DNA from 2 places in the Streptomyces sp. NPDC093225 genome. Region 1 is predicted to be linked to the other one. Evidence: riboswitches for the same ligand, from Rfam matches in the RefSeq annotation. Region 1 holds a riboswitch; the other holds the start of a gene.
What was found. Region 1 has a riboswitch for cyclic di-AMP ahead of ACIQCH_RS06245 (M23 family metallopeptidase). Riboswitches for the same ligand answer to the same signal wherever they lie in the genome.
Positions count from the first base shown of each region.

Region 2: linked by a shared signal. The riboswitch ahead of ACIQCH_RS07310 (transglycosylase SLT domain-containing protein) and the one ahead of ACIQCH_RS06245 (M23 family metallopeptidase) in region 1 are both predicted to bind cyclic di-AMP.

Region 1 covers NZ_JBIVNX010000004.1:119,797-124,199, forward strand. Annotated here, with positions in the region: gene ACIQCH_RS06235 (M16 family metallopeptidase) at 1-567, shown strand, start outside; gene ACIQCH_RS06240 (M16 family metallopeptidase) at 588-1,955, shown strand; cyclic di-AMP (ydaO/yuaA leader) riboswitch at 2,176-2,334, shown strand; gene ACIQCH_RS06245 (M23 family metallopeptidase) at 2,347-3,144, shown strand; gene ACIQCH_RS06250 (GntR family transcriptional regulator) at 3,615-4,301, shown strand.
Region 2 covers NZ_JBIVNX010000005.1:86,729-91,131, forward strand. Annotated here, with positions in the region: gene ACIQCH_RS07295 (XdhC family protein) at 1-387, opposite strand, end outside; gene ACIQCH_RS07300 (hypothetical protein) at 711-1,010, shown strand; gene ACIQCH_RS07305 (NADPH-dependent FMN reductase) at 1,019-1,690, opposite strand; cyclic di-AMP (ydaO/yuaA leader) riboswitch at 2,270-2,431, shown strand; gene ACIQCH_RS07310 (transglycosylase SLT domain-containing protein) at 2,436-3,218, shown strand; gene ACIQCH_RS07315 (FAD-binding oxidoreductase) at 3,389-4,403, opposite strand, start outside.

The DNA.
Region 1 (4,403 bases):
CACGACGGTGGTCGCGAGTGCGACGCGGCCGACCTGGCCCTGACCATCCTCGGCGGCGGCGAGTCCTCCCGCCTGCACAACCGTCTGGTCCGCCGCGACCAGACCGCGGTCGCCGCCGGCTTCGGCCTGCTGCGGCTGGCCGGCGCGCCGTCCCTCGGCTGGCTGGACGTGAAGACCTCCGGCGGCGTCGAGGTGCCGGCCATCGAGGCCGCCGTCGACGAGGAGCTCGCCCGCTTCGCCGCCGAGGGCCCGACCTCGGAGGAGATGGAGCGCGCCCAGGCCCAGCTGGAGCGCGAGTGGCTGGACCGGCTGGGCACGGTGGCCGGCCGCGCCGACGAACTGTGCCGGTACGCCGTCCTGTTCGGCGACCCGCAGCTCGCCCTGACCGCCGTCGGCCGCGTCCTGGACGTCACGCCGGAGGAGGTGCAGGCCGTGGCCGCCGCCCGGCTGCGCCCGGACAACCGCGCGGTCCTCGTGTACGAGCCGCTGACCGCCGCGGCCGCCGATGAAGACGGTGCCGTCGCCGCGGACGGTGCCGAGAACGATGCCGAAGGGGCAGACCAGTGAGCGCCGACGTCGCCTCCGCGATGACCTTCCACCCGCAGCCCCGGCCGGGCGAGGCCCGACCGTGGGCGTTCCCCGCCCCCGAGCGCGGCACCCTGGACAACGGGCTGACCGTGCTGCGCTGCCACCGCCCCGGCCAGCAGGTGGTGGCCGTCGAGATCATCCTCGACGCCCCGCTGGAGGCCGAGCCCGCGGGCCTGGACGGCGTGGCCACGATCATGGCCCGGGCGCTGTCGGAGGGCACCGACAAGCACTCCGCGGAGGAGTTCGCCGCCGAGCTGGAGCGCTGCGGCGCCACCCTGGACGCGCACGCCGACCACCCTGCCGTCCGCGTGTCGCTGGAGGTGCCGGTCTCCCGCCTGGCGAAGGCCCTCGGCCTGCTGGCCGAGGCCCTGCGCGCCCCCGCCTTCGCCGACAGCGAGGTGGACCGCCTGGTGCGCAACCGGCTCGACGAGATCCCGCACGAGCAGGCCAACCCGCAGCGCCGGGCCGCCAAGGAGCTCTCCAAGCAGCTCTTCCCGGCCGACCTGCGCGCCTCCCGCCCGCGCCAGGGCACCGAGGAGACCGTGGCCCGGATCGACTCCGCGGCCGTACGCGCCTTCTACGAGGCCCACGTACGCCCCGCCACGGCCACCGCGGTCGTGGTGGGCGACCTGGCCGGCACCGACCTCGACGAGGTCCTGGCCGACACCCTGGGCGGCTGGACCGGCAGTGCGGCCGTGGTGCACCCGGTCACCCCGATCACCGCGGACGACACCGGGCGGGTCGTCATCGTCGATCGTCCCGGTGCCGTGCAGACGCAGCTGCTGATCGGCCGGATCGGCCCCGACCGGCACGACCGCGTCTGGCCCGCCCAGGTGCTCGGCACGTACTGCCTCGGCGGCACCCTGACCTCCCGGCTGGACCGCGTCCTGCGCGAGGAGAAGGGCTACACGTACGGCGTGCGCTCCTTCGGCCAGGTGCTGCGCTCGACGGCCGCCGGCACCGGCGCCGCGATGCTCGCCATCAGCGGCTCGGTCGACACCCCGAACACCGGGCCGGCGCTGGACGACCTCTGGAAGGTCCTGCGCACGCTGGCGGAGGGCGGTCTGACCGACGCCGAGCGCGACGTGGCCGTGCAGAACCTGGTGGGCGTGGCCCCGTTGAAGTTCGAGACCGCGGCGGCCGTGGCCGGCACCCTGGCCGACCAGGTCGAGCAGGAGCTTCCGGACGACTTCCAGGCGCAGTTGTACGCCCGGCTCGCCGAAACCGGCACCGTGGAGGCCACGTCGGCCGTCGTGAGCGCCTTCCCGGTGGACCGCCTGGTGACGGTGCTCGTGGGCGACGCGTCCCAGATCGCGGAGCCGGTGCGGGCGTTGGGCATCGGCGAGGTGACGGTGGTCACCAACTGACGCTCCGACACGGGAGAGTTGGAAGCCCCGTGTCGCAGGGCCCTGGCGGTTCGTCCGCCAGGGCCCTTCTTGTCGCCTCTTGTCCGTTTCTGATGGGGTGATGGCCGTAATGCCCAGTGGCGTAGGCCACAAAAGGCCGTGACCATTTGGTGATTGTCCGAAGATCCGCCTAGCGTCGGTCCCGCTGTCCGTCAGCGCAAGCGCCGCAAACCGCGGCACCGGACAGCGATCGCCGAGTCCCCGTCAGGCGCGAGCCTGGGGAGCCGGGGACCCACACGTCCCCTGGGGTGAATCGGACCGCCTCGCCAGAGGTGGCCCGTAGGAGACCTTCCTGCTCCGAACCCGTCAGCTAACCCGGTAGGCGAGAGGGAAGGAAAGGAACAGCCTCTTCATGGCGTTCGGCAGTCGTGGCACCGGCAAGCACCGCGGTCCCAGCCGCATGACCCGCAAGAGCGCGAACGTGGCCGGCATAGCCGCCCTCGCGACCACCGGTGTCGTCGGTTCGCTGGCCGGTCCGGCCTTCGCGGCCACGGACACCCACTCGCAGGGCCCCGAGGACACCGGCCTGAACGCCGTGGTCGTCGCCGACGAGGTCTCCGGCCAGATCGAGGCCCAGGCCGAGGCCCAGCAGGCCGCCGCCGAGATCGCCGCCGCCAAGGCCAAGGCCGAGGCCGACGCGCAGGCCCGTGCCGCCGAGGCCAAGGCGAAGGCCGAGGCCCGTGCCAAGGCCGAGCGCGAGGCCAAGGAGCGCGCCGAGCGCGAGGCCGAGCGCAAGCGCCTGAACACGTACGTCGCCCCCGTCTCGCAGTCGTACGTCAGTACCCAGTACATGTCCGGTGGTGGCATGTGGTCCTCCGGCCACCACACCGGCATCGACTTCCACGCCGCCTCCGGCACCTCGGTGCACGCGGTGGGCGTCGGCGTCGTCGTCGAGGCCGGCTGGGGCGGCGCGTACGGCAACAACATCGTCATCAAGATGCACGACGGCACGTACACCCAGTACGGCCACCTCTCCTCGATCCAGGTCCACGTCGGCCAGACGGTCGTCCCCGGCCAGCAGATCGGCCTCTCCGGCTCCACCGGCAACTCCAGCGGCCCGCACCTGCACTTCGAGGCCCGGACGTCGCCGGAGTACGGCTCGGACATCGACCCGGTCGCGTACCTGCGCTCGCACGGCGTCGGCCTCTGAGGCTCCGCCCCCCGAACACTTCCGAAGGCCCCGGCTCCTCGAGCCGGGGCCTTCGTGCGTCAGGGTCCCGGGCACCCTGTCCAGGGCTGCTCGATGGCCCGCCCCCACCCGGTCCGCCCCGTGGTGTGTGGGGGAGGTGCTTGAGCCGGTGTGGCAGGCGGGCCCGGGCCTGGGGTGGCCGAAGGCCAGGGGCGGAGCCCCCGAAGCCCCAGGGGTGGGCCTGCCGCAGGGCCTGCAGGCCACACCGGCTCAAGCAGCGAGGGGACCCACACGCCACGGGGCGCCCCCGCGAAGCCACGCCGCTGCCGCTGCCGCAGCCTTGGCCCCCGTCGCCGGACCCGCGCAAAAACGTTCCCCGATTTCCCGGCTCCGCTCCGGAATTCCGGTGTTCTGCAATAGAGTCGCAGGACACCTTTCCATGTCATGCGCCCCTGATCACGAATCGGGAAGATGAAAGCGGAGGTCCGGTCATGCGCATTCCCGCGCACGCGGTGTGCACCGCAATCCGCGACGACATCGTCAGCGGTGTCTTCGAGCGCGGCGGCAGACTCACCGAGGACCTCCTCGCCCGCCGCTACGGCGTCTCCCGCGTCCCCGTCCGGGAGGCGCTGCGCACCCTGGAGTCCGAGGGCTTCGTGGTCACCCGGCGGCACGCCGGTGCGTGCGTGGCCGAGCCCACCGACCAGGAGGCCGCCGACGTGCTGGAGATGCGCGCCCTGCTGGAGCCGCTGGGTGCCGCCCGGGCGGCCCAGCGCCGCACCGACGCGCACCTGAAGGTCCTGCGCGGCCTGGTCCGGCTCGGCCAGGAACGGGCCCGCCGCGGCGAGGGCGAGGACCTGCGGTCCCTGGGCGCCTGGTTCCACGAGACGCTGGCCCAGGCCTCCGGCAGCGCCGCGCTGGTCGCCCAGTTGACCCAGCTGCGGCACAAGATCGCGTGGATGTACGACGTGGCGGCCCCGGTTCGCCCCGCGGAGTCGTGGGCCGAGCACGGCGCCCTCGTGGACGCGGTGGCGCGCGGGGACGCCGAGCGGGCGCGGACCCTGAGCGCCGCGCACATGGTGCGGGCCGCCGCCGCGCACCGGCTGCGGCGGCCGGTGGGCGCGGATCGTGTGAGGGGTTCGCAACCTGCCGTAAACACCGCGAGCGGCCGCATTTAACGGGCGCCGTATACAAAGGACGGATATCGGTCCGCACATTTCGGCGCGGATATCCGTACGCGTGCCGTTTGCGGAATTCGGTGCGCGGGTGAGGTCCGGGCA
Region 2 (4,403 bases), on a different contig from region 1:
GCCGTCCTCGCTCAGCCGCGTCACCAGGGCCGCGCTCGACCCGAGCGCCAGCTCCTCCCACCACTGCCCGGGAACGGACGCCAGCGGCTGCACCAGGATCTCCGACTGCCCGCCGCAGGTGAGGCCCGCGCCGGTCGCCTCGGTGCCGTGCACCGACACCTGGCAGACCCGCGCCGTCACCCCGTCCGGGACCGCGGCCGCCTCCGCGACGAGCTGCTCGTCGAACACCCCCCGGTACAGGCTCCCCGCGCACTCGCCCCGCGGATCGACGAGCAGCGCCCCGGCGGGGTCCCGGGGGCCGAAGCCCTGCTCGGTCACGGGCCGGGCCAGGAACGCCGTACGCCCCTCGGCCGCCCACCGCCGCGCCGTCTCCACCAGCTCGCGCATCACACGCCGCCCTTCTCGCGTCTTCCCGGTCTTCCCAGGTCAGACCCCAACGTATGCCCGCCGGCGGCCCGCGCACCCGCGCCGGACGGAACTTCGGCCGGTCCGCCAACCCGCTCGCTTGGACGATCTGCCGGGGCCGGCCCGGGACGGCCTTGGTGGAAGTCGATCAAGGCCCGGTCGTACCCCGCGCCGGCAGGGCGCCCGGCCCGGGCGCGGGGGGCGCGCGCCGCGCGACGGGGCGGTACACGGGCTGAAGACAACGAATTCATACCGGTGTGCCAGGGCGCCGTTTCCCGTTCGGCGAGGTCCGGGTTGAGCCGTCCGTGACGACTCCTCCCGGCCCGGCCGCCCCGCCGGGCGCACGCCACGCACCCGTGGCCGCCCTGAGCGGTGCCTACTGGCTCGACTCACCGTCCCGCCACGAGGGCGAGGACTGCGGCCGCTGCGACCAGCTGCGGCGCGCGAACGCCGCGCTCGTCCGGCTGCCCGGCCCCAGCGAACGCCGGGAGCGTCCCGGGCTCCCTCCGCAGGAGCGGGGCGCGGCGGCGCTGCGCGTGGTCATGACCATCCTCGCGGTCCTCACCATCGCCTCGGCCCTGGCCGTCACCGGTCTCGGCGACTGACCCGCGCGTCAGTCCTGCGAGCGCTCCGTGACGGCCGCGTCGGTGCGGTCGCTCAGGAACTCGTACCACCGGCGCTGCAGGCAGACGTAGCGGGTGTCCGCCTCCACCAGGCGCAGGAAGGCCGCCACCGTGTCCGTCAGGCGCGCCTGGAGCCCGGTGTCGGTCAGGTTGCCCTCCGGCGTGAAGCCCTCGTGGGCGCGGGCGAGGCTGAACATGTCCGGGTAGACACGGGTGCCCAGGTGCTCCAGCGGGACGCGCAGGGCCCACAGCCCGCGGTTGCCGCCCACCAGCGAGGGCGAGGCGGACACCAGCAGGGCGTGCTTGTCCTTGAACGGCTGGGGGCGCACTCGGGAGACCCAGTCGATCGCGTTCTTCAGCACGCCCGGTACGGAGGCGTTGTACTCGGGCGAGGCGATCACGAAGCCGTCGCAGGAGGCGATCCGCTCGCGCAGCGCCAGTGCGCCCTGCGGCAGGCCGGTCTCCTGCTCGGTGTCGCCGTCGTAGACCGGCATGTCGAAGTCGGCCATGCGCGCGAGGTCGACGGCGCCGCCGGCCTGGGCGGCGAGCCGGGCGACGAGCTCGGCGAGCCGCGAGTTGAGGGAGTCGGAGCGCCGGGAGGCGCCGAAGACCAGCACGCGGACCGGCTCGCGGCCCGTCCCGTGCGCGGAGTCTGCGGTCATGGGGTGGGGCCTCCAGGGCGGGCGGTGGCGGGCGGGCGGCGGGCCGCCGACGGGGCCGCCGACGGGGCCGCCGACGGGGCGGCGACGGGGCGGCGACGGGGCGGCGACGGGCGAGGCACACCGAGCGGAGCACACGCGCGGAGCCGGGGGCGGGTGCCCGGGCCGTCGCGGGACGGAAGTCACCCGGGCAGCCGCACACCCGGCGCACCGCAATGCTCCATCCTCACCCAGTTGATTCCTTAAGTCCGATTTGGGCTGGAGTGATGGTTTCTGTTGCGTGACGCCCGGCTCGGTCAATTCCTCGGGTTTGGCTGGTCTTTCCCGCTTATGTGGCACCGTCGTGCATTCGGTGACATGTGTCACGTGGGACGCGTCGGGGCGGGGAGATCGACTTCGCGACTGCGGCTCTGTGGAGCCTCAGTTGGCCATCGGCGTGTCGGCCGATCATGTTCGTTTTCCGTCGCCGTTCCTGCGGCAACTTTGCGTTAAGGAATTCGGGACTTGTTCAGCCGTGCAGCTCTCGCCTACGGTCACGCTCATTCCGGGTGGAACGCCGAATCCTGCCGCCGCCCGGATTCCCCACACCACTCACTCATTCACGTACGGCAGGAGCGGGGGACCCAGGTAAGCGCCGCACCGGCCCATCCGGTGCGGCTTGGGGTGAAGGCGCGCTCGACCAGCGCGTCCGGGCATCTCCAGCCCGAACCCGACAGCTCACCTCGCAGGCGACGGAGAGGAATGCGCCATGCCCGGAAAAGGCAAGCACCGCCGTCCCAAGAACTCTCGACTCGGCCGCGGATTCTTCGCGGTCGGCACCGGCGGCGCCGCCCTGGCCCTGCCCGTGATCGGCGCGACCACCGCCGCGGCGGCCGCCCCGACGGCAACGCATTCGATCACTGTCGCAAAGATCGCCGCCCCCACCCTCACCCCCGAGGCCCTTCTGAAGGCCCCGGCCACGTATTCCGTCGTCGCCGGTGACTCGCTCGCCGGGATCGCGAAGAAGCACGGTGTGGCGGGCGGTTGGAAGAAGCTGTACCAGGACAACAAGTCCGTCATCGGTGACGACCCGTCACTGATCCGACCGGGCATGAAGCTCCGCGTGGACGGCAAGGCCGCGGCCCCCGCCCGCACCGCCGCCGCGCGCGCCGACCGCTCGACCCGCCCCACGACCCTCAAGGCCACCCCGGCCGTGGTGAAGAAGACGTACGCGAACAACCTCGACGGTTGGATCCGCGAGTCCCTCGACATCATGGCCAAGCACGGCATCCCCGGCTCGTACAACGGCATCTACCGCAACGTCATGCGCGAGTCCTCGGGCAACCCGCTCGCCATCAACAACTGGGACATCAACGCCCAGAACGGCATCCCGTCGAAGGGCCTGCTCCAGGTCATCCAGCCGACGTTCAACGCCTACCACGTGCCCGGCACGTCGATGGACCTCTACGACCCGGTCGCCAACATCACCGCGGCGTGCAACTACGCGGCTGCCCGCTACGGTTCGATCGACAACGTGTTCGGCGCCTACTGACCGGTCGCCGTACCGCACGCCGGCGCTGCACGCGCCGGCACCGCGCCCGCCGCCTCGGCCGGCCCGGAAGACCGCTCGGGGGTCTATCGGGCCGGCCGTCGCGTCGTCGGCGGGTCACCGCGCGGGCGGGCGGCGGCCGAGGCCACCGCGCGCGGCGGAGGGGCGGCGGGTCACAACGCCTGAGGGAAGCGGAAGAGGCGGTCCGGGTCCAGGGCGCGGCGCAGCGCTTCCAGGCGGGCCAGGTTCGGCCCGTAGTAGGCCCCGCGCCAGTCCGTGAGCGCGGGGTCGGCGTAGTTCTGGTAAGCCGCCCCGCTCGCCCACGGCCGCAGCGCGGACCACAGCCCGCCCAACCAGGCCTCGTGCCGGGCCGCCTCCGCCGCCGAGGCCCCGGCGGGCCAGTACGCCAGGTACTGGGTGAGCAGCCCGTACGAGCGGTGGGCGAAGGCGGTCTCCGCGACGCCCACCCGGTTCAGCGCGCCGCCGCACACCCCGTCCAGCTGCACCACCCCCCGCCCGCCCGGCGGCACCGCCCCCGGGTACCCGGCCAGCGCGTCGAGCAGCGCGGCCACGGCCGCCGGCGGCAGGCCCGCGCCGGTCCAGAAGTCCGACCGGCCGGCGTACGAGTCGCGCCCCAGCAGTCCCGCCGGATCGTGCCCCGGCAGCGTGCCCGGCAGCCGGCACTGCGCGGCCGCGTACCCGAGACACCCGGCCATCGCCCGCATCGTGTCGGCGTAACCGCGCCGGACGACGTACCGGTCGCGCGGCTGCACGCCGACCGCCGCGGCCAGTCGGTCCAGCTCCTCCTCCAGCTCCGCCCGCCCGTCCAGGCACACCACCCGCACGGCGGGCGCGGGCACCGCGCCGTCGCCCCGTCCGCTCCGTCCCCCGTGCCCGCCATGCCTGCCGTCCCCGCCGCTCCTGCCGTTCGGCCCGCGGTCCCGGCCGTCCCGGTCGTCCCCGCCGTCCACGGTGAACTCGAGCTGGCTCCAGAACGGGTCCGCCAGCCCGGCCAACCAGCGCTGCCAGGCCCCCACCAGCCCGGCCGTCGCCGACGCCGGCCAGTGCAGCTCGGCGAAGCCGCAGTCGCCGGCCGGCCAGGTCCGGAACCGGAACTCGGTGACCACGCCGAAGTTCCCGCCGCCCCCGCCGCGCAGCGCCCAGAAGAGCTCCGCGTCCTGCGCCGGG